3 regions of the Pseudomonas sp. LARHCG127 genome follow, and region 3 is predicted to be linked to each of the others. Evidence: predicted binding sites of a transcription regulator. Region 3 holds the regulator's gene; each other region holds the start of a gene.
What was found. The regulator FliA, encoded in region 3, starts transcription of late flagellar genes. The targets are predictions, from matches to a motif close to CTAAAGTTTNNNNNNNNNNNGCCGNTAA.
Positions count from the first base shown of each region.

Region 1 (10,543 bases), on a different contig from region 3:
TCGTAGCGCGATGGCATCAGCAGGAAGTCGCTGCCGGCAAACATCCGCCGGGCATCGGTTTCGTTGAAGCCGATGCGTACGCCGATGCGGCCGGGGAAGCGCAGCGCCAGTTCGCGCATGGCCTGTTCTTCCTCCGGTTCGCCACGGCCGATGATGGCGATCTGGCCACCGGACTCGACGATGAACTCGGCGACCGCTTCGGTCAGGTCCAGGCCTTTCTGGTAGACCAGGCGCGACACCACGGCGAACAGCGGGCCCGTGGAGTCGTCGAGGCCAAACAGCTCCCGCACATGGCTTGCGTTGACTGCCTTGCCTTCCCAGTCGCCGATGGCGAACTGGCGGAACAGGTGCGAATCGGTGGCCGAATCCCAGCTTTCGTCGATGCCGTTGGGAATGCCGCTGAGCAAGCCTTGTTGGGTCTTGGCCGCGAGGAAGCCGTCAAGCCCGCAACCAAACGCCGGGGTGGTGATCTCCTGGGCGTAGGTGGCGCTGACGGTGGTGATATGGCTGGAGTAGGCCATCCCGGCCTTGAGGAACGACAGTTTGCCGTAGAACTCCATGCCTTCCTGTTGCAGGGCGTGCTCGGGGATGCCCAGCTCCGGGCAGGAGGCGAGGCTGACCACGCCCTGGTAGGCCAGGTTGTGGATGGTGAACAGGGTCGGGGTGCGTTGCCCGCGCCAGTGCATGTAGGCGGGCGCCAACCCGGCTGGCCAGTCGTGGGCGTGGACCAGGTCCGGGCACCAGTGGATCTGCGCGAGGTTGGCGGCGATGTCGGCGGCGGCAAGGCCCAGGCGGGCGAAGCGAATGTGGTTATCGGGCCAGTCGCGGCCGTTGTTGGCGCCGTAGGGCGAACCCTCGCGGGCAAACAGTTCCGGGCAGATCAGGACGTAGATCACCAGGCCATCGGCCATGTCCATGCGCCCGATCTTGCAGGGCGGTAGCGCTGCGTGGCCGCCCAGTTCGCCGATGATGTGGATCGGATTGCCGCTGTTCATCACTTGCGGATAGCCGGGGATCAGTACCCGGACATCATGCAGCCCGGCCATGGCCCGGGGCAGTGCCGAGGACACGTCGCCCAGGCCGCCGGTCTTGACCAGGTCGGCGATTTCCGAGGTGACGAACAGGACTTTCTTGCGGTTGGGATTCTGTCGAGCGACGGGGAGCAGTGCCTTGCCGCCGGTGGCCAGCACCGGGGCCGTCGGCGACTCGGCCGCCGGCGGTAATTGTGAACGGACTTGTTGTGGTTCCAAGGCAGCACTGATCATAAATATCTCCCATTTTCTCGATCTGTTTCCGGCAAGCGCCAGAGCTGTTGTTTCATTGGCCGAATCCTGCGGCCAGGCGCACAAGCGCTACGAAGGAAAGCGAACGGCTACCCAAACGCGGCGAAGCGAAGCAGCTGGAGGAGCTGTTGCAATGACCAGTGCAAGGACTGCACCAGTCGCTATTGCCCTACCTCTAACCTGACCTGTCGCCGTTGCGAAAAGTTTCGACTTTTTTTCGTCTGGATGACCGGTCGGTTTTCCTCCCGGTTAGGCAGTCTAGGTCAGATCCTAGAGCGGTGCGGCTCGGTTCGTCGCATTGTCCGACAATCACGTTTTTTAGCGGCAATGTCTTACACGACGTTGGGGAATACGCACCGACGAAGTGCACATTCCTGAAAAGAAAAAAGTGTAGGGGGAGGGAGTTGGTTCACTGATGTGCGCGATGGGATGGCGCGACGCACCATCGGGGGGCGGGTGAAATAGCGGCGTTTTGATGGCTAATCACGCCCACTGGAAACACCCCTGTCCCCTGTGGGAGCGAGCTTGCTCGCGATAGCGGTGTGCCAGTCACCAACCCTGCAACTGACCCTCCGCTATCGCGAGCAAGCTCGCTCCCACAAAGGGAACAGTGGTGCTCCTGCTCAGCCCGCCGGCGTCAGCAACCGAATCGGCGTGCCCGCCGCCCAGGCCAGCAGGTCCTCGATCATCAAGGAATAGAACCTCTGGTAATTCTGTCGGCTGACGTAACCCACATGGGGCGTGGCCAGTACGTTGTCCAGGGTTCGGAACGGATGGGCGGCAGGCAAGGGCTCCTGGGCAAAGACGTCCAGGGCGGCACCGGCCAAGCGTTTGTGCTGGAGGGCGTCGATCAGGGCGGTTTCATCGACGATAGGCCCGCGGGAGGTGTTGACCAGCAGCGCCTCGGGTTTCATCCAGGCCAGCGCCTGGGCATCCACCAGGCCGCGGGTGCGTTCGCCGAGCACCAGGTGGATAGAGAGGATGTCGGCCTGTTCGAACAACGCTTGTTTGCTGACATAGGTCACGCCCACTTCGGCGGCTCGTTCGGCGCTGAGGTTCTGGCTCCAGGCGATGACCCGCATGCCGAACACCTGGCCGAATTGCGCCACCCGCGTGCCGATGCTGCCCAGGCCGAGGATTGCCAGCGTCTTGCCGTGCAGGTCGCCGCCCAGGCCTTGCTGCCACAGCCCGGCGCGCAAGGCATTGGCTTCCTGCACCAGGTTGCGGGTCAGGGCCATGATCAGCGCCCAGGTCAGTTCGGGCGTGGCGTGCTTGTAGCTGTCGGTGCCGCAGACCTGGATGCCCAATTCGGCGGCGGCCTTCAGGTCCAGGGCGGCATTGCGCATGCCGCCGGTGAGGAGCAGCTTGAGATTGGGCAGGCGGCGCAGCAGGCCTTCGTCGAACACGGTGCGTTCGCGCATCACGCAGATCACCTCGAAGCGCTGCAAACGTTCGGCGAGGGTGTCGCGGTCGGCGGGATAGTCATGGAGAAACGTCACCTGGCCGACGCTGTCGAGCACCGACCAATCCACCACGCCGCGTGCCACATCTTGCCAATCGTCTATGACTGCTATTTGCACCGCCATGGATCACCTCGTCAGGGAATGGGTTTGTCCAGCCAGCCGAGCAGCGCCTTATGGAACCGATCCGGCTCTTCCATTTGCGGGGCGTGCCCCAGATTGGGGAACTCCACCAGGGTCGCGCGCGGAATCAGCCCGGCCACCTGCTTGCCCAGTACCTCGTAGTGGCCCAGTTTGGCCTTGACCGCCGGCGGCGCGATGTCGCTGCCGATGGCGGTGGTGTCCGAGGTGCCGATCAGCAGCAGGGTGGGCACGGTCAGGTCCTTGAACTCGTAGTAGACCGGCTGGGTGAAGATCATGTCGTAGATCAGCGCCGAGTTCCATGCCACTTGCTGATGACCCGGGCCCTTGTTCAAGCCGGCAAGCATGTCCACCCAACGGTCGAACTCAGGTTTCCAGCGGCCGGCGTAATAGGTAGTGCGCTCGTAATTGCGAATCCCCTCGGCGGTGACCTTCAGCTCACGGGCGTACCATTGGTCCACGGTGCGGTAGGGCACGCCCAAGGCTTTCCAGTCTTCCAGGCCGATGGGGTTGACCATTGCCAGGCGTTCGACCTGATCGGGAAACTGCAACGCGTAGCGGGTGGCGAGCATGCCGCCGGTGGAATGGCCGAGGACGATGGCTTTCTGTACGCCGAGGGCCTTGAGCAAGGCCTGGGTGTTGGTTGCCAGTTGCTGGAAGCTGTACTGGTAATACTCGGGTTTGCTCGAGGTGCAGAAGCCTATCTGGTCTGCCGCGACGACCCGGTAGCCGGCCTCGCTGAGGGCCTTGATCGAATCGCCCCAGGTGGCAGCGCAGAAATTCTTGCCGTGCATCAGCACCACGGTGCGGCCATTGACCTTGCCTTGGGCCGGCACGTCCATATAGCCCATCTGCAAGGATTGGCCCTGGGACTGTAAGGCGAAATGCTTGAGGGTGTAGGGGTATTCGAAGCCTTCCAACTGCGCACCGTAGGCCGGGCCTTCCGGGGGATTGGCGGCCTGGGCGAGCAGGGGCAGGGCGGCGGTGAGGAACAGGCTGGGCAACCAACGGGGCATGATTCGGGGCATGGTCGATCTCCTTGTGGCCGCCGCCGATCCTGGCGCGACTCGATTATGGCGACATTAACCACAGGCAACCGAACGGCCCGAACGTTCAACCCATCCAGCCCAGCGTGGCCAGGGCGAGCACGCCATAGCGCATGCCTTTGGCCAGGGTCACGATCAGCAGGAAACGTCGCCACGGCTCGCCCATCACCCCCGCCACCAGGGTCAGCGGGTCGCCGATGATCGGCAGCCAACTGAGCAACAGTGACCAGCGGCCGAAGCGCTGGTAATGCAGGCGAGCCTTGTCCAGGTGGGCCGGGCTGACCGGAAACCAGCGGCGGTCCTTGAAGTGTTCCAGGCGCGTGCCCAGCCACCAGTTCACCAGCGAACCCAGGACGTTGCCGACTGTGGCGACCGCGAGCAGCAACCCGGTTTCGTGGCGCTCGCTGAGCAACAGGCCGACCAACAAGGCCTCCGACTGCAGCGGCAACAAGGTCGCCGCGCCGAACGCCGCCAGGAACAAGCCGATATAGGCTTCGCCCATCAGTGGGCCGGGTAATCCGCCACCACGGTTTGGGTCCCGTCTTTTTTCAGGCCGATCACTTGATAAGCGTCGCTCATGCCATCCATTTCCATGCCGGGCGAGCCCATGGGCATGCCTGGCGCGGCCACGCCGAGCAAGTCATCGCGCTTGCCCAACGCCAGCACCTGGTCGGCCGGGACATGGCCTTCGACGAATTTGCCGTTGATTTCGGCGGTGTGGCAGGAGCGCAGGTTCGGCGCCACGCCCAGGCGTTGCTTGACCGAACTCATGTCGGCCTCGACATGGTCGTTGACCTTGAAGCCGTTTTCTTGCAGATGCGAGATCCACTTTTTGCAGCAGCCGCAATTGGCATCGCGGTGCACATCGATGGTCACCGGCTCGGCGGCCTGGGCCAGGGAGGTGAGGAACAGGGCGCTCAAGGCGAGCAGGTGCAGGGGGTTGGCCATGGAGGTGGTCTCGTGTCGTACGGTTTGGAGGGAGGATAACAGAGTAGCGAGCACGAGCTGACAGGGGGCTGAGGCGGGGATTACAGAATTGTCAGGTGGGGGGCGGAAGAAAACCTGTGGGAGCGAGCTTGCTCGCGATAGCGTCGGATCAGCCGACATTGATGTTGACTGTTCGACCGCTATCGCGAGCAAGCTCGCTCCCACAGGAGGGCAGATCTGGAATTTGCGTGTCGCCTTAGCGCACCTTGAACCGTCCCATGATCGCATTCACCCGCGTGTTGGCTTCCAGCAGTTGCCGGGTATTGGCTTCGCTGGCCAAGCCGCTTTCCACCAGTTCCTCCACCATGTGGCGGATTTGCACCATGCTGCGATTGATCTCCTCGGTCACCGCGCTCTGTTGCTCGGCGGCGGTGGCGATCTGGGTGCTCAGGCTGTTGATCTGGCTGACCGAGCCGGCCATTTCGTCCAGGCCCGAGTTCACCCGTGACGTCGCATCGGCGGCCGACTGGCAGCTGGCCTGGGTGTTTTCCATGGCCGAGACCGACGAACTCACGCCCTGGGTCAGGCGGGTCAGCATTTCGTTGATTTCCGAGGTGCTGGCCTGGGTGCGAGCGGCGAGGGCGCGGACCTCGTCGGCCACCACGGCAAAACCACGGCCTTGCTCACCGGCCCGGGCGGCTTCGATGGCGGCGTTGAGGGCCAGCAGGTTGGTCTGCCCGGCGATGGCGCCGATCACACCGAGGATTTCGGTGATGCGCTGGGCGTCCTGTTGCATGCTCTCGACCTTGCGGGTGGCGCTGGCCACTTCATCGATCAGCGCCACCACACTGTTGGAGGCCTCGCCGACCACCACGCGGGAGCGGTCGGCATGCTCGTTGGCGCGTTGGGTGAACGCGGCGGTCTCGGCGGCGTTTTGCGCGACGCTTTCGGCCGTGGAGCTCATCTGGGTAATGGCGGTCACGGTCTGGTCGGTTTCCGAGGCGTGGCGCATCAGGATTTCGCTGGTGTGGGCCGAGGTCCGCTGCAGATCGCCGAGGCTCGACGCCATGGCGCCGGTGGCCTGGGTGACTTCACCGATCATGCCTTGCAGGTAAGCGATGAAGCGGTTGACCGAATGACCGATCGCGCCCAATTCATCCTCGGCCCGGATGATGATGCGTCGGGTCAGGTCGGCATCGCCCGTGGACAAGGCGTCGATGTTGCCTTTGAGCACCTTCATGCGGTGGGTCAATTGGCGGATCGCGTAAAGTTGCATCAACACCAACAGGATCACCATTGGGATCTGCAGCAGGCTCAAGGTGTTCAGCACATCGTCGCGTTGGGCGGTGATCAGTCGGGTTGGCAGCGCAGTGGCAAGGAACCACGGCGAACCTTCGATAGGGCGCATGAAGAAGGTGCTGGCCTCGCCCTTGTTGTCGAACTCGACCCGCTGCAACGGCTGGTCACGCTTGGCCAGGCCTGCCTTGACCTGGGCAGCGAATGGCGAGGATGCCGCCAGGTCGCCGATATTCTTCAACACGATCGGCCCGCTGATGCGCGAACTGTTGCTGATGATCTTGCCGTCGCCTTCGACGATCAGCATTTCGGCGCTCAGGTCGGCTTCCTTGCGCGCAATCAGGTCGTTGAAGAAGCCCAGGGTCACGTCGATGGTGGACACGCCGTAAGGCACGCCATTCTTCTGGATGGCCATGGCGCAGTTGGTGCGGGGCTCGGCGCTGGCGTCGTCTTTATAGGCTGCGGCCCAGGCGCATTTGCCAGGCGGCGTGGCCATGCCGCCCTTGTGCCAGGGTTGCTCGTAATAGTTGGGCGCGGCGTCACTGTTCCAGAAGGTATTGACCACCAGCTTGCCGGACGCATCGCGATGCCAGAACGTGCTGAACTTGCTACGTCCCTCGGCCCGCTGGTTGGGCAACGGCCAGATCCCGCCGCCGAAGACTTTCAACTCGCCGTACTGGTCAACCAGCCCCGGCAATACTTTGTCGATGGCATCGCTGTCGAGCAACGGGATGGTCTGGGTGATGCTGCGTTGCTGCGCCTGCACCTTGTTCAGTTCGCCCTGGATCTGCTCGGCAACCTCGGCGATGCGGTTCAGCGCCACTTGCTCTTCAGTCTGGCGCAGCTTGGGCGCCACCAGGTAACTGATGCCCACCACGGTCAGGAGGGACAACACCAGCATGAAAATGACCAGGAACAGGGTGTAGCGAGCCTGAATCGTTCGGAATGAGGGCATGTGGAAATCCTTGCACGAAGGCGACTTTCTGGAGCAGGCGGATGGGCAGTCCTGATTGTATCGGCCTGGGGTGATGCAGCTTTAGAGGTCAGTCGGTCAAGGAATAAAACGAGGGGATTGCACGAAGACTTGCCTTCGGCTGTACCATGATGCCCCCTTGGCAGCCTGTCATTCCGGCAATACGGTATGGACCTGGCAGCCTTTGGATACAGAACGGATACATTCAGGAAATTGGCAATGACTCATTCGCAACGTTTGAAATACTCGATTCTGATCGTTCTCGTCGTCCTGGCAATCATGCTGGGGCTGTCCTGGATGCAGGGCCAGGGCATGATCAGCGAGCAGCTGTTTCAATACATCGCCATTGCCGTGGCGGTCATCGTGGTGGTGATCAACGGCGTGATGCGGCGCAAGGTCAAGCCCTGAGCGCCGGGTTCAATCCTCGGCTTCGAGCACGGCCATCGCGCTGGGGTGCAGGCGGTAGCTTTTATCGGGGTTGAGGGTCACGACGCCCTCGCTGCACAGGCGCTTCAACACCTCGCGCACGCTGAGAAAGGACAACGGAATGTCCAGCCCCAATAACTGGCTGTGCACACCACGCACGCCCAGGCAGCGGTTTTCGTGGGCGGCCTTGAGCAGCGCATCGATAACTTTGAGGCGAATCAGGCTGGTCCTGAGCCCGAAGCTCTTGAGCAGGCGCCTGATGTGGTCGTTGCCGCCGCGCTCTGGCGGCCTGTCGAATTCACGGTGGGTGGCATTCAGCGAGACGCCGGTCGGCCTTGGCTTGCCCTCCATGGGCAGTTGCGCGTTACGCATGCAGAAACTCCTTACCAGCCTGATCAGAAAAGGTCACGAATACTCTCCTGTTATAGGACGAACGAGGATGGGCAATCATGAAGGCGGCGATGTGAAAAAATTGCCCCGGCTTCGTCAAACCCCCGTGCTCAAGCGGCGCCAGGCCATTAATTTTTTTTTATCCGGTTCGTTTTCAAGGTAGGCACATTCCGGTTCAGCATGCGGTGTGTGATTTCCCAGGCGGGCCGAGTGTTGTCTACAGGCGCAGCGGTAGCCGTTCTGGTTTTTGCGGTTTTCATCAGGAGAGAACGTGAGAATGTCCGGGCAGTTATCGAGGGTTGGCCTTACAGGCGCTTTTCTAGGGATCGCCCTCGGGCTCAGCCCTGTGGTCTATGCGCAGGACGATGGGGCGCAGGCCAGTGCCGAGATCCGGCGCACCCGTTTTGGCGTGCCGCATATCCGGGCTCAGGACGAGCGTGGGTTGGGTTATGGCATCGGCTATGCCTACGCCCAGGACAACCTGTGCCTGCTGGCCAATGAGATTGTTACGGTCAACGCCCAGCGCTCGCGTTATTTCGGGCCCGAGCAGGTCACGGTCGAACAGCGGGAGAACCGCGTCAGCGACCTGTTCTTCAACTGGCTCAATACGCCGCAAGCGGTTTCCGGTTTCTGGCAGGCCCAGACGCCCCAAGTGCAGCAATTGGTCGAAGGCTATGCGGCGGGCTACAACCGCGCGTTGGCCGAGCACAAGGCCAAGGGCCTGCCCGAACAGTGCGCCAGCGAGTGGGTACGGCCAATCACTGCGCTGGACTTGGTCAAGTTGACCCGTCGGTTGTTGGTGGAAGGCGGCGTCGGCCAATTCGCCGAAGCCCTGGCAGGTGCGCAACCGCCCAAGGCGACCGCGCTCGCCGCCGCTCCGGCCGCGAGTTTCGCTGCCGCCGCGACCCGGCAGCAGCGTTTTGCCCTGGAGCGCGGCAGCAATGCCCTGGCCATCGGCAGTGAGCGCTCGTTCAACGGTCGTGGGATGTTGTTGGCGAACCCGCATTTTCCGTGGGTGGGCGGCATGCGTTTCTACCAGATGCACCTGACCATTCCCGGCAAGCTGGACGTCATGGGCGCGGCGCTGCCAGGCCTGCCGATGATTAACATCGGTTTCAGCCAGCACCTGGCCTGGACCCACACCGTCGACAGTTCCAAGCATTTCACCCTGTACCGCCTGCAACTCGACCCGAAGGACCCGACCCGCTACTTGCTCGATGGCAAGTCCGTACCGATGAGCCAACAGACGGTCACAGTGGACATCCAGCAACCCGACGGCCAGGTGCAGACGGTTTCCCGCGTGGTCTATGGCTCGCAGTTCGGCCCGATCGTGCAATGGCCCGGCCGGCTGGACTGGGATAACCGGTTCGCCTACAGCCTGCGGGACGCGAACCTGGAAAACGATCGGGTGCTGGCCCAGTGGTACGCCATGAACAAGGCGGTCACGCTCAAGGACTTGCAGGCCGCCGTCCATGAGATCCAGGGCATTCCCTGGGTCAATACCCTGGCGGTGGACGACCAGGGGCAAAGCCTCTACATGAATGTGTCGGTGGTGCCGAACGTCGATGCCGACAAACTGTCCCGGTGCAGCGATCCCAGGGCCGGGTTGCAGATGATCGTGCTGGATGGTTCTCGCAGCGAATGTGCCTGGGGCAGCGATGCCAAAGCGGTACAGAAGGGCATTTATGCCGCCGACAAGCTCCCGCAGCTGCTGCGTCGTGATTATGTGCAGAACTCCAACGATTCGGCCTGGATGGTCAACCCGGCGCAACCCTTGTCCGGTTATTCCCCGTTGATCAGCCAGCACGGCCAGCCACTGGGGCTGCGCGCGCGTTTTGCGCTCGAGCGGATGGGCCAGTTGGCCAAGGCCGGGCCGGTGAAGGTGGAGGATTTGCAACACATGGTCATGGACGATCAGGTGTACCTGGCGGACCAGGTGATGCCGGACCTGCTCAGCGTATGCGCCGGTGACCTGGGGAGCGATGCGCGGACGTTGGCCGAAGCCTGTGCCAGCCTCAAGGCCTGGGATCGCAAGGCTGGTTTGAATAGCGGCCTGGGGTTCGTGCATTTCCAGCAGATCATGGAACGGCTGCAGGCGCTGCCTGACTCATGGCGCGTCGCGTTCGATCCCAAGGATCCGCAACGCACCCCGCGCGGCCTGGCGATTGAGCGGCCGCCTGTGCTCAAGGCCGTGCGCGAAGCCATGTTGGCCTCGGTGGAGGCGGTGAAGGCTGCCGGGTTGTCGAAGGACAGCCGATGGCAAGACGTCCAGGTGGCCAGCAGTGGCGCCCGACAGACACCGATCCACGGCGGCCCCGGGGAGCTGGGCATCTATAACGCGATCCAGAGCGTGCCGGGGGCGAACGGCAAGCGAGAGGTGGTCAGCGGCACCAGCTACCTGCAAGTGGTGACGTTTGACGATAAAGGTCCACAAGCCCAGGGGCTGTTGGCGTTCTCCATTTCCAGCGACCCTGCTTCGCCTTATTCGGCCGACCAGACCCAGGCGTTTTCGCAGAAACAGTGGAGTGTGCTGCCCTTCACCGAACAGCAGATCAAGGCTGATCCACAGTATCAGGTCCTGATTATTCGTGAGCGGGATGA
Region 1 covers NZ_JBIXJT010000024.1:15,608-26,150, reverse strand. Annotated here, with positions in the region: gene glgA (glycogen synthase GlgA) at 1-1,265, opposite strand, end outside; gene ACIPQ1_RS27260 (D-2-hydroxyacid dehydrogenase family protein) at 1,907-2,869, opposite strand; gene ACIPQ1_RS27255 (alpha/beta fold hydrolase) at 2,881-3,912, opposite strand; gene ACIPQ1_RS27250 (YqaA family protein) at 3,998-4,432, opposite strand; gene ACIPQ1_RS27245 (DUF411 domain-containing protein) at 4,432-4,878, opposite strand; gene ACIPQ1_RS27240 (methyl-accepting chemotaxis protein) at 5,114-7,108, opposite strand; gene ACIPQ1_RS27235 (hypothetical protein) at 7,346-7,534, shown strand; gene ACIPQ1_RS27230 (fe2+ zn2+ uptake regulation protein) at 7,544-7,924, opposite strand; gene pvdQ (bifunctional acylase PvdQ) at 8,220-10,543, shown strand, end outside.
Region 1: ACIPQ1_RS27240 (methyl-accepting chemotaxis protein) is a predicted target of FliA. The motif match lies at 7,166-7,193, and genes of this name have one in related genera.

Region 2 (10,543 bases), on a different contig from region 3:
GAACAGTCGGGCATTGGCCGGTGCAGCTTCAATGATATCCGGATCGGCGTGCAGGTCATTGAATACCAGCTCACCCACCCGGTCCGCCGCTTCGCCCGTGAACAACCCCAGCTTCAAGCCAATGAAGGTCACGGTCAGGTCGGCCGCCACTGCCGTACCCAACACCCGGCCGGTGTCGGCACACAATCCCGAGGGGATATCCACCGCCGCGACCGGCAGGCCGCTGACGTTGATCGTATCGATGGCCTGCACATACGGCTCACGTACATCGCCACTCAGGCCCGTGCCAAGCAACGCGTCCAGCAGCACGCCACGCAACTCGGCTTCATCCGACCACGGTTCCATCGGCACGCCCACCGCCACCGCCTCGGCGTGGGCATTGGCAGCGTCCCCCTGCAATCGCCGGGGCTCGCCCACCGTCAGCACCCGCACCGACCAGCCGGCACGCCGGGCCAGGGTCGCGACCAGGTAACCATCGCCGGCATTGTTGCCATGGCCGGCCAGCACGGTCAGCTCATGGGCGTCGGGCCAGCGTCGGACGATCGCGCGCCAGGTGGCACGGGCAGCGCGCTGCATCAATTCGAAGCCAGCAGTACCCGCGGCGATCAGTTGTGCGTCGAGGGCCCGGACCTGCGCGGCGCTGTACAGCGCGTCGGGAAAATCATCTTTAGTGTGCGGCATGCGTCTTCGGGCTCCGATGTCTGGCAGAATTATACGCATCTCAGCTCTGGTTTCTCTCGCCTCATGCCTGCCATTCCCACAGACCTCCCCGCCCTCGCCCAATCCATCAAGGAATGGGGCCGCGAGCTGGGTTTCCAGCAGGTCGGCATCAGCGGCCTGGACCTGGCCGAGCATGAGCAACACCTGCAACGCTGGCTCGAGGCCGGCTACCACGGCGAAATGGACTACATGGGCGCCCATGGCAGCAAACGCTCGCACCCCGAGGAATTGGTGCCGGGCACATTGCGCGTGGTGTCCCTGCGCATGGACTACCTGCCGGGCGACACCCAGATGGCGCAGATGCTCGGCCAACCGGAAAAAGCCTACGTCTCGCGTTATGCGTTGGGCCGCGATTACCACAAATTGATCCGTAAACGCGTGCAGCAATTGGCGGAAAAAATCCAGGCGGTCATCGGCCCCTTTGGCTATCGCGCCTTCGTCGACAGCGCACCGGTGCTGGAAAAAGCCATCGCCGAACAGGCCGGCCTGGGCTGGATCGGTAAAAACACCCTGGTATTGAACCGCAAGGCCGGCAGTTATTTCTTCCTGAGCGAGCTGTTCGTCGACTTGCCGCTGCCCATCGACCCGCCCCACGGCACCGAACACTGCGGAAAATGCACCGCGTGCCTGGACATCTGTCCGACAAATGCCTTCGTCGGGCCCTACGTGCTCGATGCCCGCCGCTGCATTTCCTACCTGACCATCGAGCTGAAAAGCGCCATTCCCGAAGAGCTGCGGCCACTGATCGGCAACCGGGTGTTCGGCTGCGACGATTGCCAGATTGTCTGCCCGTGGAACCGCTTCGCCCGTCCGTCGGGAGAAAGCGATTTCAAGCCGCGGCACAACCTGGACAATGCCGGGCTGGCCGAGTTGTTCCTGTGGGACGAAGACACATTTCTCAGCAGCACCGAAGGTTCACCGCTGCGCCGTGCCGGTTACGAGCGCTGGCTGCGCAATCTGGCGGTGGGCCTGGGCAACGCGCCGTCGACGATTCCCGTGCTGCAAGCGCTGGAGGCGCGGCGTGACTATCCGTCGGAGCTGGTGCGCGAGCATGTGGAATGGGCGTTACGCCAACATGCCGCGCGTCAGACTTCGTCGTTGTAGACGAACTTCGGCATTTCCCAGTGAAAGCGAATTGCCAGGAGCCGCAGCAGGAAACCGCCAAACAAGGTGATGAGGATCGCCTGCTCGTTCGGCAATTGCAGGAAGACACACAGCAGATAACACCACGCCGCGGCAAACGAGACGCTGGCGTAGAGTTCGCGGCGGAAGATCAGCGGAATATCGTTGCAGAAAATGTCCCGCAGAATGCCACCGAACACCCCGGTGATCACTCCGCTGACCGACGCCACCAGCATGCCATGGCCCATTTCCAGGGCCGTCATGCAACCGATCAGCGTGAACGCCACCAGGCCCACGGCGTCGAGCACCAGGAACAATGAGCGCAGATGGCGCATCCAGCGCGCCAGAAACACCGTCAACATCGCCGCCGCGGTGGTCAGCACCAGGTATTCCGGATGCTTGACCCACGTAAGCGGGTAATGACCGAGCAGCACGTCGCGCACCGAGCCGCCACCCAGCGCCGTGACACAGGCGATCAGCACCACGCCAAACCAGTCCATGCCCCGCCGTCCGGCAGACAAGGCACCGGTCATGGCTTCAGCGGTGATGGCGATCAGATAAAGCATCAGCAACATGGTGGCGGTCCATACGGGAAGGCGCGCAGTCTAGCCAGTTTGGGCTGGCACCAAAAGAGGGCGCGCCCCCGTCTTCTGCCTGAACACCATGCCCCCAAGTCCAAACTGCCCTCTGTGGCGAGGGAGCTTGCTCCCGCTCGGCCGGTCCGACGCTTCGGGCGCAGCAGTCGCAAACCAGACAATCGAATCTTCCTGGAGAACTGTTGGGGCCTGCTTCGCAGGCCAGCGGGAGCAAGCTCCCTCGCCACAAAAGCAATCTCGCCAGCCGCTGGCGTGCCGGTTAGAACTTGATGAAGTGCTTGCGGTAATGCTGCAACTCGGCAATGGACTCGCGGATGTCATCCAGGGCCAGGTGGGTGCTGCCTTTCTGGAAGCTGTCGCGCACTTCTGGCGCCCAGCGGGCGGCCAGTTCCTTGAGGGTGGAAACGTCCAGGTTGCGGTAGTGGAAGTAGCTTTCCAGGGACTTCATGTGGGTATAAAGGAAGCGACGATCCTGGCAGATGCTGTTGCCACAGATCGGCGACTTGCCCTTGGGCACCCACTGTTCCAGGAACGCGAGGGTCTGGGCTTCGGCTTCGGCCATGCTGATCTTGCTCTCGCGCACTCGCTGGGTCAGGCCCGAGCCGCCGTGCTGGCGGGTGTTCCACTCGTCCATGCCGGCCAGGATCTCGTCGCTGTGGTGGATCGCGATCACCGGGCCCTCGGCCAGGGTGTTGAGGTCGCTGTCGGTGACGATGGTGGCCATTTCGATGATGACGTCAGTGTCAGGGTTCAGACCGGTCATTTCCAGGTCGATCCAGATCAGGTTCTGCGGGTTTTGCATAGGGAGGCTCCTCGGCGTAGCCACGCAGTTTAGCCTAGGCAGCCCCTTGGGCGTGCTAAACTCGCCGCCGTTTTACCCTATTCGCTGTATTTCTTCATACGGAACACCCATGGCCAAACGCCAACTCAATCGTCGTCAAAACTGGCGCATCGAAAAGATCCAGGGTGAGCGCGCCGCCCGCGCCGCCAAACGCGAATCCAGTGCTGTCGAAGCCCTGGAGGGTGGCGACCTGGGCCCTGAACAGACCGGCCTGGTGATCGCCCACTTCGGCGTGCAGGTCGAGGTCGAGGCCCAGGAAGGCGAACTGGCCGGCCAGGTGTTCCGCTGCCACTTGCGCGCCAACCTGCCGGCGCTGGTGACGGGCGACCAGGTGGTCTGGCGTGCCGGCAACCAGGGCATCGGCGTGATTGTCGCGCAACTGCCGCGCCACACCGAGCTGTGCCGCCCGGACAGCCGGGGCCAGCTCAAGCCCGTGGCCGCCAACGTCGACATGATCGTTATCGTGTTCGCGCCATTGCCCGAGCCCCACGCCAACCTGATCGACCGTTACCTGGTGGCCGCCGAGCACGCCGGCATCCGCCCGTTGCTGCTGCTCAACAAGTTCGACCTGATCGACGAACACAACGCCCCGGCGCTGAACGCCCTGCTGTCGGTCTACCGGGACTTGGGTTATCCGGTGCTGGAAGTCTCGGCCCACCACGGTAACGGCATGGAGCAATTGCAACAGCAGTTGGACGGACGCATCAGTGTGTTCGTCGGCCAGTCCGGCGTCGGCAAGTCTTCGCTGGTCAACAGCCTACTGCCAGAAGTCGAGACCCGCGTCGGGCCGTTGTCCGAGCTGTCCGGCCAAGGCACCCACACCACGACCACGGCGCGGCTGTTCCACTTCCCTGGTGGCGGTGAACTGATCGACTCGCCGGGTATCCGCGAATTCGGCCTGGGCCACGTCAGCCGGGCCGATGTCGAAGCCGGGTTCATCGAGTTCAACGAGCTGATCGGTACCTGCCGCTTCCGCGACTGCAAGCACGACCGCGAACCCGGCTGCGCCCTGCTCAAGGCCCTGGAAGAAGGTCGCGTGCATCAGCAACGGATGAACAGCTACCGCTCGATCATCGCCAGCCTGCCGGAAAGCAGCTACTGACCTGCACGCCGTATCAAGCCGATCACTCTTGTGGCGAGGGAGCTTGCTCCCGCTGGACTGCGAAGCAGGCCCCAACAGTCTCCAGCCAGACCGAGTTGTCCGGTCTTGCGACTGCTGCGCAGCCGAGCGGGAGCAAGCTCCCTCGCCACAAAGGCAAGCAATCCTCAAGTAAACAGTGGCCCCACAAAAAAGCCGACATCGAGGTCGGCTTTTTTTGTGGGTCACTGCGCCGGCGGCTCCGCCGGTTTCGGTACGGTGTCATCGAACAGGTTCAGCCGCTCGCGCAGCTCATGGGCCGGTATGGGTTGCTGGTCCGCCGGCAGCGCATTCGGATCGACCGCTGCACCTGGCGTAGCCTGTGGCGCTGGCACTTCACCCGGGGCACCCTCGCCCGGAACCGGATCGGGCGCCGGATCGTCGGTTTGTGAGCCCTCGATGGCTTTCTGCGCCTTCTTGGTCAACACCACGATGTCGATGCGCCGGTTGACCGGGTTGAACGGGTCCTTGCGGTCGAACAGCGCCGAAGAGGCATAACCGACCACCCGTGCCACCTGCTCGTCCGGATAGCTGCCGGCCACCAGGGCGCGACGGGCCGCGTTGGCGCGGTTGGCGGACAGTTCCCAGTTTCCGTAGTCACCCTTACCGATGTAAGGCTTGGCATCGGTATGGCCACTGATGCTGATTTTGTTCGGCACCGCCTTGATGGTGTCGGCCATGGCCAGCAGGATATCTTCGAAATAAGGTTTCAGACGTGCGCTGCCAGAATCGAACATCGGCCGGTTCTCGGCGTCCATGATCTGGATGCGCAAGCCGTTCGGGGTGATTTCGAACAGGATCTGGTCCTTGAACTTCTGCAGTTCCGGGTTCTCTTCGACCTTGTTCTGCAATTCCTGCAGCAGCAACTCCAAACGCTCGCGCTCGACCTGCTCGGCCATGCCCTCGACCTGCTCGGAATCCACCGTGACCTTGTCGGGCTGGGGCTGGGACTTGACCTCGGGATTGAGGGTCGTGTCCGGCGCCAGGGTCGGCGAGCCGCCCAGGTCGATGATGTAGGGCGTACCGCTTTCGGAAAAGCCGACCGGGTCCTTGAAGTAACCGGCGATGGCGATCTTCTGTTCCGGGGTTGCCGTGGACAGCAGCCACAGCACCAGGAAGAACGCCATCATCGCCGTGGCGAAGTCGGCGAAGGCGATTTTCCAGGCGCCCCCGTGATGCCCCCCGGCAATGCGCTTGATGCGCTTTACAATAATCGGTTGATTATTTTCCATGACCTAAGTGCTCTGCTTCACAAATACTGTTCCATTTTGACGGTGCCTGCTGCTGCCATACTGCGTTGCCGCTCCTCGCCATAGCGGGCTATGACTCGTCGCGGCGCCTTGTCTGGCAGCAACAGTCACTCGCCAAAAAAGGAACGTATTTGTAAAGCAAAGCACTAGCGACCGCGAACCGCTTGTTCCAGCTCGGCGAAGCTTGGACGGTGCGCTGGGTACAGGACCTTGCGACCGAACTCCACCGCCAGCGATGGCGGCATGCCCGAGGCCGAGGCCACCAGGGAAGCCTTGATGGCTTCGTAGACGTTGAGTTCTTCCTTGGCATCATGGGCCAGGGAATGGGCCAGCGGGCCGAAGAAGCCATAGGCGGCCAAGATACCGAAGAAGGTACCTACCAGCGCCGCACCCACGTGCAGGCCGATGGACGCCTGGTCGCCTTCGCCCAGGGAGGCCATGGTCACCACGATCCCCAATACCGCCGCGACGATACCGAAGCCCGGCATGCCGTCGGCGATGCCGTTGACCGCGTGGGACGGGTGCTCCAGGTCTTCCTTGAGGCTGTACAGCTCCATGTCGAACAGGCCTTCGAGCTCATGGGGCGCCATGTTGCCGGACGACATGATGCGCAGGTAATCGCAGATGAACGCCGTCATGCGCTCATCCTTCAGCACCGACGGATACTTGGCGAAAATCGGGCTGGCGGCGGCATCTTCGATGTCGCCTTCAATCGCCATCATGCCTTCGCGGCGGCTTTTATTGAGGATTTCGTAGATCAGCCCCAGCACCTCCAGATAGAAGGTGTGGCTGAAACGCGAGCCGAACATGCTCAAGGATTTCTTGAGCACGTGCATCGTCATATAGCCAGGGTTGGCCTGCAAGAATGCGCCGAGGGCAGCACCACCGATGATCAACACCTCGAAGGGTTGGATCAGGGCGGCGATCTTGCCGTGGGAGAGCACGTATCCGCCGAGCACGCTCGCGAACACGACAATGATGCCGATAATTTTAGCCATAGATAGAAAGTACTTACTTAAGTCGGGTTCAAGGTCATATTCGGAAGCTGAAAAATCTCTTCTTCTACTTATCGGCAAAACTGCGCCAGACTATAGGCTGTTCTGGCGAAAAGCCAATTAGCCCCGTTCCGGGCGTAGAGAATTCATACGATGATCACGTCCAGCCATGACTAACGAAACCAAGGTTCCAACGCCCCGGCCGACCACCCTCGACGGCTGGGTGAAGCTGCTCAACGGCGTGCATCTGCCGGTGCCCCAGGCCAGCCACGACCTGGTCTGCAAGGCCCTCGCCGACAGCCGTCGCTCATTGCGCGACATCGCCGACCTGATGCAGGACAGCCCCGCGCTGGCCCTGAGCGTCATCCGCGAGGCCAACCATCACACCCATGGCAGCCTCGCTGAGCCTGCGGAAAATCTCGAAGTGGCCATCAACCGCCTCGGTCTCAAGCGTACCGAGGAGTTGCTCGCCCGCCTGCCCTCATTGCCGGGGCACGAAATCCCTGTTGCCTTGCGCCAGCTGCAATTGATCAGCCAGCACGCCACGCAACAGGCCAATGGTTTTTTCGCCAGCCGCCTGGCGCGGCTGTGGCAAGACATCCACTGGGGCAGCCTGTTGTTCCTGTCGCCGCTCTGGCCGTTGGCCCTGACTCACCCACGGTTGCTCGGGGAATGGGAATTGCGAGTCGTCCATAAAGGCGAGTCCGCACGCAAGGTCGAGCGCGAACTGTTCGGCGTCCGCCTGCTGGAGATCTGCCTGGCGCTGGTGGAGACCTGGCGTTTGCCGATCTGGGTGGCGCAAGGTTATCGCCTGTTGCTCAACGAACGCCGCGAACTGGTGAAAGTCCTGCGCATCGCCCGGGACAGCGAACATCCGCTGCGCCAGCAGAATCGCCTGGACGACGACCCAACCCTGCGGCGCTGGCTCAACCAGCCGGCCAACACCGTGTTGCTGGCCAACGGCCTGGCCCTCGCGGCGCAGCAGGCCTGGGACAGCCCTCACAACACTCGCTGGCAATACCTCGCCAGTTTGTATCTGCAAATGTCGATGGATGAAATCCAGCAGCAGTTGCACCAACAAGCCGCCAACAGCGCACGTCATCACGCCATGCCGGACCTCTGGCACCCGGCCGTGGCGCTGATCTGGCCTTGGGGCAGCCGCCGTATCCACCCCGGCTTGCTGCCCGCCGCGCCGCCCAGCGCCCAGGACCTGAGCCAGTGGCGCAAGCAATGTTCCGCCATGCTGGTGGAGCCGAGCCCCTTCCTCAACGCCATGCACCTGACCACGTCGGCACGGGACGCCCTGGTGGCCTGCGGCATGCGCCGGGTGATGATCCTGATGGCCGACCGCAGCCAGACCAGCGTGCGCGTTCACCAGACCGCCGGTTTGCCCAAGGAAGCTGCGGCCACGAGCTTTACCATCAGCCAGAGCAAAATCTTGCAACGATTGCTGGCCCAGCAGGCCCAGGTTCGCCTGAACCCGGACAACAACGCGCAGTTTTCGGCGCTATTACCGCCGGGCATGCGCAGCCTGTTCCGCGGCGAGCACCTGTTGTTGCGCTCACTGACGTGCAATGGCCGGGTGATCATGCTGGTGGCGGTGGACCAGGGCGGCGGACCGTTCTCGGACGTCACGGTGCAAGCTTTCGGCAAAACCGTGCAATGCATCGAAAGGGCCCTGCATACCTTTACCAACCGCGGCCGCTGAACTTGATACAATCCTTTCCCTTTGCGCCCCTGGAGACCTCACATGCCTGACTTCTCTGGCTTGCCGCTGGTGATCGAGCCGAGCGAACTGCTGCCGCGCCTCGACGCCCGCGAACTGATTCTGGTGGACCTGACCAGCGCCGCCCGCTACAGCACCGGGCATGTCCCTGGCGCACGCTTCGTCGACCCCAAGCGTACCCAGCTCGGCCAACCGCCAGCGCCGGGCCTGCTGCCGGCCAAAGCCGACCTCGAAGCCCTGTTCGGCGAACTCGGGCACCACCCGGATGCGGTCTACGTGGTCTATGACGATGAAGGCGGCGGCTGGGCCGGGCGGTTTATCTGGCTGCTGGACGTGATCGGCCACGGGAACTACCACTACCTCGACGGCGGCTTGGTGTCGTGGCTGGATGAAGGCCTGCCGGTGTCCATCGACGTTCCTGCACCCGTTGCAGGTCCGATCAGCCTGACGCTGCACGACGCTCCCACCGCCACCCGTGAATACCTGCAAAGCCGTCTCGGCGCTGCCGACCTGGCCATCTGGGACGCTCGCGGCCCGCTGGAATACTCCGGCGAGAAAGTCGTCGCGGCCCGGGGCGGACACATTCCCGGCGCGGTCAATTTCGAATGGACCGCCGGCATGGACAAGGCGCGCAACTTGCGCATCCGCAAAGACATGCCGCAAATCCTCGAACGATTGGGCATCACCCCTGATAAAGAAATCATCACCCACTGCCAGACTCACCACCGCTCTGGCTTCACCTACCTGGTGGCCAAGGCGCTCGGTTATCCACGGGTCAAAGGCTATGCCGGTTCCTGGGGCGAATGGGGCAACCACCCCGATACACCCATCGAGCTTTGAAGGTTCTTAAGGACAGTTAATGAAAAACCGTTTATTCATCCTCACCCAATACCTGCTGCCCCACCACCTGCTGTCGCGGCTGGCCGGCTGCATTGCCGAATGCCGCGTGCGCTGGTTCAAGAACGCCTTCACCACGTGGTTTGCCAAGCGCTACCAAGTGGACATGTCCCAGGCCTTGGTGGAAGACCTGACGGCCTACGAGCACTTCAACGCCTTCTTTACCCGTGCCCTGAAGGACGGCGCCCGCCCGCTGGACGAAACCCCGGGCGCGATTCTCAGCCCCGCCGACGGTGCCGTCAGCCAGCTCGGCCCGATCGAACACGGCCGGGTATTCCAGGCCAAGGGCCACAGCTTCAGCGTGCTGGAACTGCTGGGCGGTGACGCGGCCAACGCAGCGCCGTTCATGGGTGGCGATTTCGCCACCATCTACCTGTCCCCCAAGGACTACCACCGCGTGCACATGCCACTGGCGGGCACCCTGCGGGAAATGGTCTACATCCCCGGGCGGATTTTCTCGGTCAACCAGACCACGGCCGAAAACGTGCCGGAGCTGTTCGCCCGTAACGAGCGCGTCGCGTGCATTTTCGACACCGAACGTGGGCCGATGGCGGTGGTACTGGTGGGCGCGATGATCGTGGCCTCCATCGAAACCGTCTGGGCCGGGCTGGTGACGCCGCCCAAGCGCGAGCTGAAAACCTTCCGTTACGACGAAGCCGCACGTGCGCCGATTCATCTGGAAAAAGGTGCCGAACTGGGGCGCTTCAAGCTGGGTTCGACCGCCATCGTGCTGTTCGGTCCGGACCAGGTGAAATGGGCCGAAGACCTGGTGGCCGGTTCGCCGGTGCAGATGGGTCAAGGACTGGCACTACCCAACGCTCGATGAGATAGCCTGCGGCGCAATCAACATGAGTCGCTACCCTCGCCGACGCTGCCACACTTACGCCTTGGAGTTTTGTCCTGGCCCCTTTCACTACCCTTGGAATAGGTATGACACGTTCGGCTTTTTCCAGATTCACCTTGCTTGTCTTGATGATCGGCTTCATTGCGCACCTGACGGGACTGCTGTTCATTACCGACGGCAGCACCTACACCACGATATCCAACGCGGGTCTTTTTATACCCGCGTTGCTCTTATGTGTGCTCGATGCGCGCCTACGTCAAAACATTGTCCAAAAGCCCTACTGGCCGGTACTGCTGGTACTGGTCTTTTCGCTGCTGGTAGCGCTGCTGAATCCCGGGTCCGAAGCCTCCGCCTACGGACAATTCAAAACCGTGTTGTACGTAATGTTGTACCTGAGCGCGATTCATATACTGG
Region 2 covers NZ_JBIXJT010000010.1:230,614-241,156, reverse strand. Annotated here, with positions in the region: gene ACIPQ1_RS18790 (NAD(P)H-hydrate dehydratase) at 1-681, opposite strand, end outside; gene queG (tRNA epoxyqueuosine(34) reductase QueG) at 745-1,824, shown strand; gene ACIPQ1_RS18780 (trimeric intracellular cation channel family protein) at 1,806-2,417, opposite strand; gene orn (oligoribonuclease) at 2,698-3,240, opposite strand; gene rsgA (small ribosomal subunit biogenesis GTPase RsgA) at 3,350-4,381, shown strand; gene motB (flagellar motor protein MotB) at 4,603-5,649, opposite strand; gene motA (flagellar motor stator protein MotA) at 5,814-6,665, opposite strand; gene ACIPQ1_RS18755 (HDOD domain-containing protein) at 6,832-8,370, shown strand; gene ACIPQ1_RS18750 (rhodanese-like domain-containing protein) at 8,413-9,228, shown strand; gene asd (archaetidylserine decarboxylase) at 9,248-10,111, shown strand; gene ACIPQ1_RS18740 (O-antigen ligase family protein) at 10,216-10,543, shown strand, end outside.
Region 2: motA (flagellar motor stator protein MotA) is a predicted target of FliA. The motif match lies at 6,734-6,761, and genes of this name have one in related genera.

Region 3 (10,543 bases):
CCAGTTCACCACGCGGTCGATGCCACCGGCCAGGTCGACACGGGGCGGGAACAGAATCCAGATCAGCACCTGCATGGCGCGCTTGAAAGCACTCATCGGCGATTGCAACAGCGCCGCGCCAATGGTGCCGCCGATCACGATCAACGCCGCCGGACCGTTGGCCAGCGCGCCCAGATGACCGCCTTCCAGGTAATTGCCGCCAATGATGGCGACAAACGCCATGGTGATGCCAATCAGGCTGAGCACATCCATTAAATGCAGGCCTCGACCAGGTGTCGACCGATGTCGTCCAATCCGTATACCGCGTCGGCAAGATCAGCTTTCACGATCGCCATGGGCATGCCGTAGATCACGCAACTGGCTTCGTCCTGGGCCCAGATCGCACTGCCGCCCTGCTTGAGCAGGCGCGCGCCTTCGCGACCGTCGGCGCCCATGCCGGTCAGCACCACTGCCAAAACTTTGTCGCCGTAGGACTTGGCGGCGGAACCGAAAGTAATGTCCACGCAAGGCTTGTAGTTCAGACGCTCATCGCCCGGCAGGATTTTCACCGCGCCGCGGCCGTCGATCATCATCTGCTTGCCACCCGGTGCCAGCAACGCCAGGCCGGGGCGCAGGATGTCGCCATCCTCGGCTTCCTTGACGCTGATGTTGCACAGCTTGTCCAAGCGCTCGGCAAATGCCTTGGTGAACGCCGCCGGCATGTGCTGGATCAGCACGATGGGGGCCGGGAAGTTGGCGGGCAATTGAGTCAGGACCCGTTGCAGCGCCACCGGGCCGCCGGTGGACGTGCCGATCGCCACCAGTTTGTAGGCTTTGCGCTTGGGTGCCGGCGACGATGCACTGGCAGGCGCCGAACGCGTCGGCGCAGGTGCCGGGGCGCTACGCACCGGTGCAGGATTGAAGCTGCTCGAAGCCGTCGGCGCAGGCGCAGGCGCCGGGCTTGGCGCCGCAACCGGGGCGGGTGCCGGCGCGCTGTAGGCACTGACACGGCGATTGCTGCGGGAAATGCTGTGGACCTTCTCGCACAGCAACTGCCGGACCTTGTCCGGGTTGCGCGAAATGTCTTCGAAATTCTTCGGCAGGAAATCCACCGCGCCGGCGTCCAGCGCATCGAGGGTCACCCGGGCGCCTTCATGGGTCAGGGAGGAGAACATCAAGACCGGGGTCGGGCAGCGCTGCATGATATGCCGCACGGCCGTGATGCCGTCCATCATCGGCATCTCGTAGTCCATGGTGATCACGTCCGGCTTGAGTGCCAGCGCCTGATCGATCGCCTCTTTGCCGTTAGTCGCGGTACCGACGACCTGAATACTCGTGTCCGCTGAAAGAATTTCCGAGACGCGGCGACGGAAAAAACCCGAATCGTCCACCACCAGGACTTTAACTACCATAAACACTCCGTTAGACGAGACGCGGCCCTGGGCCACGCCCCTCCAGAATCAAATACGCCGGGCGGCGTAACGCTTGAGCATGCTTGGCACATCGAGAATCAACGCGATGCGGCCGTCGCCGGTGATGGTGGCGCCGGACATGCCCGGGGTGCCCTGGAGCATCTTGCCCAACGGCTTGATGACCACTTCTTCCTGGCCCACCAACTGGTCGACGACAAAGCCGATCCGCTGGGTGCCCACCGAAAGGATCACCACGTGGCCTTCGCCTTGCTCGACGTGAGCAGCGGAGCTGACCAGCCAGCGCTTGAGGTAGAACAGCGGCAGCGCCTTGTCCCGCACGATGACCACTTCCTGGCCGTCGACCACGTTGGTGCGCGACAGGTCGAGGTGGAAAATCTCGTTGACGTTGACCAATGGGAAGGCGAAGGCCTGGTTGCCCAGCATCACCATGAGCGTCGGCATGATCGCCAGGGTCAACGGGACCTTGATGACGATCTTCGAGCCCTGGCCCTTGGTCGAGTAGATATTGATCGAACCGTTGAGCTGGGAAATCTTGGTTTTCACCACGTCCATGCCCACGCCACGGCCCGACACGTCGGAGATCTCGGTCTTGGTCGAGAAGCCCGGGGCGAAGATCAGGTTGTAGCACTCGGTGTCGCTCAGGCGGTCGGCGGCGTCCTTGTCCATCACACCGCGTTTCACCGCGATGGCACGCAGCACGTTCGGGTCCATGCCCTTGCCGTCGTCGGAGATCGACAGCAGGATGTGGTCGCCCTCCTGCTCAGCGGCCAGGATCACCTTGCCGCCACGGACCTTGCCCGAGGCTTCGCGTTCTTCCGGCGACTCGATGCCGTGGTCGACCGCGTTGCGCACCAAGTGGACCAGCGGGTCGGCCAGGGCCTCGACAAGGTTCTTGTCGAGGTCGGTCTCTTCACCCACCAGTTCCAGGTTGATTTCTTTCTTGAGCTGGCGAGCCAGGTCGCGAACCAGGCGCGGGAAGCGCCCGAAAACTTTCTTGATCGGCTGCATCCGCGTCTTCATGACCGCGGTTTGCAGGTCCGCCGTGACCACGTCAAGGTTCGACACGGCCTTGGACATGGCTTCGTCCTGGCTGTTGAGGCCCAGGCGCACCAGGCGGTTACGCACCAGCACCAGCTCGCCGACCATGTTCATGATCTCGTCCAGGCGCGCGGTATCGACCCGAACGGTGGTCTCGGCTTCGCTGGCCGGTTTTTCCGCTGGCGGCGCAGCCGGCGCAGCACGGGCAGGCGCCGGGGCGGCGGCAGGATTGGCGGGCTCGGCCTTGGGCTCAGGTGCCTTGGCGGCGGGTTTAGGCGCGGCCTTGGCCGCTGGCGCAGCAGTGGCGGTGGTGCCGGCAGCAGGGGCAGCCGTGGCCTTCCCGACTTCTGTGAACTTGCCTTTGCCGTGCAGTTCGTCGAGCAGCGATTCGAATTCATGATCGCTGATCAGGTCGCTGCCAGCCGCGGCGGCAGCCGGCTTGGCTGGCGTCGGCGCGGAAGCGATGGCCGAATCCAGGGCGTCAACGGCAAAGGTGCCCTTGCCATGCAACTGGTCGAGCAAGGCTTCGAATTCGTCGTCGGTGATGTCCGAGCTGTCGCCCGCCGCTTTCGGGGCGGCCGGGGCTGCTGGCGGGACAACGGCATCTGGCGCGAACTGGCCCTTGCCGTGAAGCTGGTCGAGCAGCGACTCGAACTCGGCATCGGTGATTTCGTCGCTGCCAGCCCCATTGCTGGCCGGTGCAGCCGGCGCAACCTGAGCGGCCGGCGCTTCGGCCTGGGCCTTGACGGCACTCAGGGAGTCCAGCAACTGTTCAAATTCGTTATCGGTGATGTCGCCCGATTCCTCGGCGACCGGTTCTTCAACCACCGCCTCGGCAACCGGCGCGGCTTCGTCAGCCGATTGCGGCTCGGCCAGGCGTGCCAGCGCGGCGAGCAGCTCGGGGGTGGCTGGGGTAATCGGCGAGCGCTCACGCACTTCGCTGAACATGCTGTTGACCGCATCCAGCGCTTCGAGCACCACGTCCATCAATTCCGAATCAACGCGACGCTCACCCTTGCGCAGGATGTCGAACACGTTCTCGGCAATGTGACAGCACTCCACCAGCTCGTTGAGCTGGAGGAAGCCGGCGCCTCCTTTTACAGTGTGGAAACCGCGAAAAATTGCATTGAGCAGATCCGCATCATCAGGTCGGCTTTCCAGCTCGACCAGCTGTTCGGACAGTTGCTCTAGAATCTCGCCGGCCTCAACCAGGAAATCCTGAAGGATCTCTTCATCGGCGCCGAAGCTCATTAATGGCTGCTCCTAAAATAGGGCTAAATCAAAATCCAAGGCTGGACAGCAAATCGTCCACATCGTCCTGACCGGACATAACGTCTTCTCTTTTATCGGCATGAATTTGCGGACCTTCACCCTGAGAGAGATGTTTTTGTGGATCTTTTTCGGCAAGCATCGCTTCACGGTCGTGTTCGATGCCTGCAAAGCGGTCGACCTGGCTAGCCATCAGCACCAGTTTGAGCAGGTTGCTTTCCACTTCGGTGACCAGTTGGGTCACACGCTTGATCACCTGGCCGGTCAGGTCTTGATAGTCCTGGGCCAGCAGAATGTCGTTGAGGTTGCTGGCCACGGCGCGGTTTTCGCTGCTGCTGCGCGTCAGGAAACCGTCGACCCGACGGGCCAGCTCCCGAAATTCTTCAGCACCGACTTCGCGACGCATGAACCGGCCCCAGTCGGTGCTCAAGGCCTGGGCCTCTTCACTCAGGCCATTGACCAGCGGCGTAGCGCTTTCCACCAGGTCCATGGTGCGGTTGGCCGCCGCCTCGGTCAGCTTGACCACATAGCCCAGGCGCTCGGTGGCGTCGGTGATCTGCGAGACTTCCTCGGCCTGCGGCATGTGCGGGTCGATCTGGAAATTGACAATCGCGCTGTGCAGTTCACGCGTGAGCTTGCCCACTTCCTGATACAGACCACGGTCACGGGTCTGGTTGAGCTCATGGATCATTTGAACCGCATCGCCAAAGCGACCTTTTTCAAGGCTGTCGACCAGTTCGCGGGCATGTTTTTTCAGGGTCGATTCGAAATCGCCCATTGAAGATTCGTTGTCCATAGCTCCCCCGTGGCGCCGTTAACCGATGCGTTCGAAGATTTTTTCGATCTTCTCTTTCAACGCCTGGGCCGTGAAGGGCTTGACCACATAGCCGTTTACACCGGCCTGGGCCGCTTCGATGATCTGCTCGCGCTTGGCTTCGGCAGTCACCATCAGCACCGGGAGGTGCTTGAGTTTTTCGTCGGCGCGCACATGGCGCAGCAAGTCGATACCGGTCATGCCGGGCATGTTCCAGTCAGTCACCAGAAAGTCGATGCTCCCGCTGTTGAGGACCGGAATGGCTGTGACGCCATCATCCGCCTCGACCGTGTTGGTGAACCCAAGGTCACGCAACAGGTTTTTTATGATCCGCCGCATCGTTGAGAAGTCATCAACGATGAGGATTTTCATGTTCTTGTCCAATTCGACCTCCAAGCAGTCTTAAACGCGCCCAGCACCTGGACGCGCCATTTCAATCAATTCCGGCACAACACTCGACAACGGTCTGGAGCACAACGGATGGAAACTGACCCGGCAACGCCATGCCAGTCCCGCTCGCAGTGTCCCCACACTGCCTGTCAGCGCGCTCGCCACTCCCCCAAACGGCCCCGCAAGCGGGCCGCGCACTGGCTGTGTAACTGGCTGACCCGAGATTCGCTGACCCCCAGGACCTCACCGATTTCCTTGAGGTTCAGCTCTTCGTCGTAGTACAGCGCCAAGACCAGTCGCTCACGTTCCGGCAAATTGGCAATCGCATCCGCCAGCGCGCTCTGGAAACGTTCATCTTCCAGGTCACGTGACGGCTCCATGTGAGCACTCGCGTTATCCTCATGCAGCCCTTCGTGCTCGCCGTCCTGCAAGAGGTCGTCGAAGCTGAACAGGCGACTGCCCAAGGTATCGTTCAAAATCCCGTAATAATCATCGAGACTCAACTGGAGTTCGGCCGCAACCTCGTGATCTTTAGCGTCACGCCCAGTTTTAGCTTCGATTGCCCGAATCGCGTCACTGACCATGCGGGTATTGCGGTGCACCGAACGCGGCGCCCAATCGCCCTTGCGGACTTCATCGAGCATCGCCCCGCGAATGCGAATACCGGCATAGGTCTCGAAACTGGCGCCCTTGCTGGCGTCGTATTTGTTCGACACTTCAAGCAGGCCGATCATGCCGGCCTGGATCAAGTCCTCGACCTGGACACTGGCTGGCAACCGCGCCAGCAAGTGATAGGCGATACGCTTGACCAGTGGCGCATAACGCTCGATCAATTCGTATTGGGCGTCCCGTGCCGATTTTTTGTAGAGATGGTTGTAACCGCTGGCTGTCATAACACGGGCCCTGCTGTTTGTTGCACAAGACGCTCGACGAAAAACTCCAGATGCCCGCGGGGGTTGGCCGGCAGTGGCCAGGTATCGACCTTCTGGGCGATCGCCTTGAACGCCAGCGCGCATTTGGAACGTGGAAAGGCTTCATAAACGGCACGTTGCTTCTGGACGGCCTTGCGCACGCTTTCGTCGTAAGGCACTGCACCGACGTATTGTAGGGCGACGTCCAGGAAGCGATCGGTGACCTTCGTCAATTTGGCGAACAGGTTGCGTCCTTCCTGCGGGCTCTGGGCCATGTTGGCCAGGACGCGGAAGCGGTTCATGCCATAGTCGCGGTTAAGCAGTTTGATCAGGGCATAGGCGTCGGTGATGGACGTCGGTTCGTCGCAGACCACCAGCAGCACTTCCTGGGCGGCGCGCACGAAACTGACGACCGAGTCGCCGATGCCGGCCGCGGTGTCGATCACCAGCACATCGAGGTTGTCGCCGATGTCGCTGAACGCCTGGATCAGGCCCGCGTGCTGCGCCGGGGTCAGGTGAACCATGCTCTGGGTGCCGGAGGCAGCCGGCACGATGCGAATCCCGCCCGGCCCCTGCAACAGCACGTCGCGCAGTTCGCAACGGCCTTCGATCACGTCCGCCAGGGTGCGTTTGGGGGTAAGCCCCAACAACACGTCGACGTTCGCCAGGCCCAGGTCGGCGTCCAGCAGCATGACCCGTCGGCCAAGCTCTGCCAGAGCCAGGGACAAGTTCACTGACACGTTAGTCTTCCCGACGCCACCTTTGCCGCCGGTCACCGCGATCACCTGTACGGGATGCATGCTGCCCATGTTCGTTCTTTACCTTGTCTTCTTAGACGGAGGCCACATTACTGGCTGCGCGTTCGCATACGGAACAATGCATGGCAGACCATCGATGTAGGTACAAAAAATATTCATGATTACCTCAGCCGACCTGCTTGGTCGGGCTGTGGTAGATGTCAGCGAACATGTCAGCCATGGCTTCCTCGCTGGGTTCTTCCTGCATTTGCACACTTACGGCACGACTGACCAATTGATGACGGCGCGGCAGATGCAAATCATCCGGGATCCGCGGCCCATCGGTCAGGTAGGCCACCGGCAGTTCATGACCGATCGCCAGGCTCAACACCTCGCCCAGGCTTGCCGTTTCGTCCAGCTTAGTCAGGATGCAGCCGGCCAGCCCGCAGCGTTTGTAGCTGTGATATGCGGCGGTTAGAACCTGTTTTTGGCTGGTGGTTGCCAACACGAGATAATTTTTTGACTTGATACCGCGTCCGGCCAGGCTTTCGAGCTGCATGCGCAGGGCCGGATCGCTGGCTTGCAGGCCGGCGGTATCGATCAGCACGACGCGTTTGCGCAGCAGCGGCTCCAGCGCCTGGGCCAGGGATTGGCCCGGATCCACATGGGTCACCGACACATTGAGGATGCGGCCCAGGGTCTTGAGTTGTTCCTGGGCACCGATACGGAAACTGTCCATGCTTACCAGGGCGATGCTCTGGGCGCCGTACTTGAGTACATAACGGGCGGCGAGCTTGGCCAGGGTGGTGGTCTTGCCCATGCCGGCAGGACCGACCATGGCAATGACCCCGCCCTCTTCCAGCGGCTCGACTTCCGGCGTGGCAATCATGCGTGCCAGGTGCGCCAGCAACATGCGCCAGGCTTGGCGCGGCTCTTCGATACCATTGATCAGCGCCAGCAGGTCGCGGGACAACGGGCCGGACAGGCCGATGCGTTGCAGGCGACGCCACAGGTTGGCCTGGGCCGGACGGCTGCCTTGCAGCTGGTTCCAGGCCAGGGAGCCGAGCTGGACTTCCATCAGCTCGCGCAGGCTGTTGAGTTCGAAGCGCATCGAGTCCAGGGCGCGCGGGTCAAGCCCACGGGCTGGCGCGGCAGGTGCCGGCTCTGGACGACGCGGTTCGGCCTGGACCTGTTCCATCAGCGGTTCGGCGGCGGTCAACGGCAGGCCGGCGGTCAGCGGTTGACCGGCGAACAATTGACGATTGATGCCCGGCGCACCTTCGCCTTCGCTGCTGCGCAGGCTCAGTTCGGCCTGGGCGCTGGCGATGCGCGATTGAGTCTTGCGCAGCTCATCTTCAAGTTCCATGTTCGGAACCCGTGGCGCCAGCGCCGACAATTTGTAATCCAGGGCCGCCGTCAGCTCGACACCGCCGGCGATACGACGGTTGCCAATGATGGCTGCTTCAGCGCCCAGCTCGTCACGAACCAGTTTCATGGCCTGACGCATGTCTGCGGCGAAAAAACGCTTCACTTGCATAAACCACTACCTCAGCCGTTGGGCCCTACTGTCGCAACGATGGTCACTTGCTTGTTGTCCGGTATTTCCTGGTACGCCAGCACATGCAGCCCCGGGACCGCGAGGCGTCCGAATCGCGAGAGCATCGCGCGAATCGGACCGGCCACCAGCAGGATCACCGGTTGGCCTTGCATCTCTTGCCGCTGGGCTGCCTCGATCAGCGAACGCTGCAGCTTCTCGGCCATGCTTGGCTCCAGCAGAACACCCTCTTCCGAGCCTTGTCCTGCCTTCTGCAGACTATTGAGCAATATCTGTTCCAACCTTGGCTCCAAGGTGATAACAGGCAGCTCAGACTCAGTGCCTACAATGCTTTGGACGATTGCACGGGATACGCCGACCCGAACCGCGGCCACCAAGGCGGCGGTATCTTGACTCTTGGACGCGTTGTTGGCGATGGCTTCGGCAATACTGCGTATGTCGCGCACGGGCACTTGTTCGGCCAACAACGCTTGCAGCACCTTGAGCAACTGCGACAACGAAACCACGCCCGGCACCAACTCTTCAGCCAGCTTCGGCGAGCCTTTGGCCAGTACTTGCAGGAGTTGCTGGACTTCTTCGTGGCCAATCAACTCGCTGGAGTGCTTGTACAGAATCTGGTTCAAGTGGGTCGCCACCACGGTACTGGCGTCCACCACGGTGTAGCCGAGGGACTGGGCCTGGGCCCGCTGACTGATTTCGATCCACACCGCCTCCAGGCCAAAAGCCGGATCCTTGGCGGTGATGCCGTTGAGGCTGCCGTAGACCTGGCCAGGGTTGATCGCCAGCTCGCGGTCGGGGTAGATCTCGGCTTCGGCCAGGATCACGCCCATCAGTGTCAGACGATAGGCGCTCGGCGCCAGGTCGAGGTTGTCGCGGATGTGCACAGTGGGCATCAAGAAGCCCAGGTCCTGGGAGAGCTTCTTGCGCACCCCCTTGATCCGCGCCAGCAACTGACCACCCTGGTTGCGGTCGACCAAAGGAATCAGGCGATAACCGACTTCCAGGCCGATCATGTCGATGGGCGTCACGTCATCCCAGCCCAGTTCCTTGGTTTCCATGGCGCGGGCCGGCGACGGCAGCAGTTCCTGCTGGCGCTTGACCTCTTGCAGGGCCTGGACTTTCTGCACGTTCTGCTTCTTCCAGAACAGGTAGGCACCGCCAGCTGCCAGGGCCGCCATGCTCAGGAAGGAAAAATGCGGCATGCCAGGCACCAGGCCCATCACCGCCATCAGGCCGGCGGCAACAGCCAGGGCCTTGGGCGAGGCGAACATCTGCCGGTTGATCTGCTTGCCCATGTCCTCGGAGCCCGAAGCGCGGGTCACCATGATCGCGGCGGCTGTGGATAACAGCAGTGATGGCAATTGCGCCACCAAACCGTCACCGATGGTCAACAAGGCGTATACCTTGCCGGCATCGCCGAAGGTCATGCCATGCTGGAAGATGCCGACGGCCATGCCGCCGATCAGGTTGATGAACAGAATCAACAGGCCGGCGATGGCGTCACCGCGCACGAATTTACTGGCACCGTCCATGGAGCCGTAGAACTCGGCTTCCTGGGCCACTTCCAGGCGGCGCAGCTTGGCCTGGCTCTGGTCGATCAGGCCGGCGTTGAGGTCGGCGTCGATCGCCATCTGTTTGCCGGGCATCGCATCGAGGGTGAAACGCGCGCTTACCTCGGAAATCCGCCCGGCGCCCTTGGTCACCACGACGAAGTTGATGATCATCAGGATGGCGAAGACCACGATACCGACCACGTAGTTACCGCCGATCACCACTTCGCCAAAGGCCTGGATCACCTTACCGGCGGCGGCGTGGCCTTCTTGGCCATGAATCATCACCACCCGGGTGGACGCCACGTTCAGCGCCAGGCGCAACAGCGTGGCCACCAGCAGGATGGTCGGGAACACCGCGAAATCCAGCGGCCGCAGGGCGTAGACGCACACCAGCAGCACCACGATCGACAGGGCGATGTTGAACGTGAAGAACACGTCCAGCAGGAACGGCGGCACCGGCAGCATCATCATGGCGAGCATGACCAGCAGCAACAGCGGCACGCCCAGATTACCCCGGCTGAGGTCTACGACATTGCTGCGTGCAGAGCTGAGTAACTGAGAGCGATCCACCAATATTCCCCGTTCCTGTGAAGCAAACTTTTGACGCCCGGAGGGGGCGCAGGCGGGGTATTGCAAGAAGCCTTCCAACTTTTGCCGGAGGCGGGAATAGAGCGGCTGACGCACATTCAACTTTGTGGGAGCGAGCCTGCTCGCGATGGCGATTTGTCAGTCAATATCTGTATCGACTGGATCATTGCAATCGCGAGCAAGCTCGCTCCCACAGGGTCATGCTGTTCACCTAAGGCAAACGACGAACCTGTGGCGAGGGAGCTTGCTCCCGCTGGGTCGCGAAGCGGCCCCGAA
Region 3 covers NZ_JBIXJT010000011.1:19,316-29,858, forward strand. Annotated here, with positions in the region: gene ACIPQ1_RS18995 (flagellar motor protein) at 1-252, opposite strand, end outside; gene ACIPQ1_RS19000 (protein-glutamate methylesterase/protein-glutamine glutaminase) at 252-1,391, opposite strand; gene ACIPQ1_RS19005 (chemotaxis protein CheA) at 1,440-3,701, opposite strand; gene ACIPQ1_RS19010 (protein phosphatase CheZ) at 3,730-4,515, opposite strand; gene ACIPQ1_RS19015 (chemotaxis response regulator CheY) at 4,534-4,905, opposite strand; gene fliA (RNA polymerase sigma factor FliA) at 5,073-5,816, opposite strand; gene fleN (flagellar synthesis regulator FleN) at 5,813-6,643, opposite strand; gene flhF (flagellar biosynthesis protein FlhF) at 6,759-8,108, opposite strand; gene flhA (flagellar biosynthesis protein FlhA) at 8,120-10,249, opposite strand.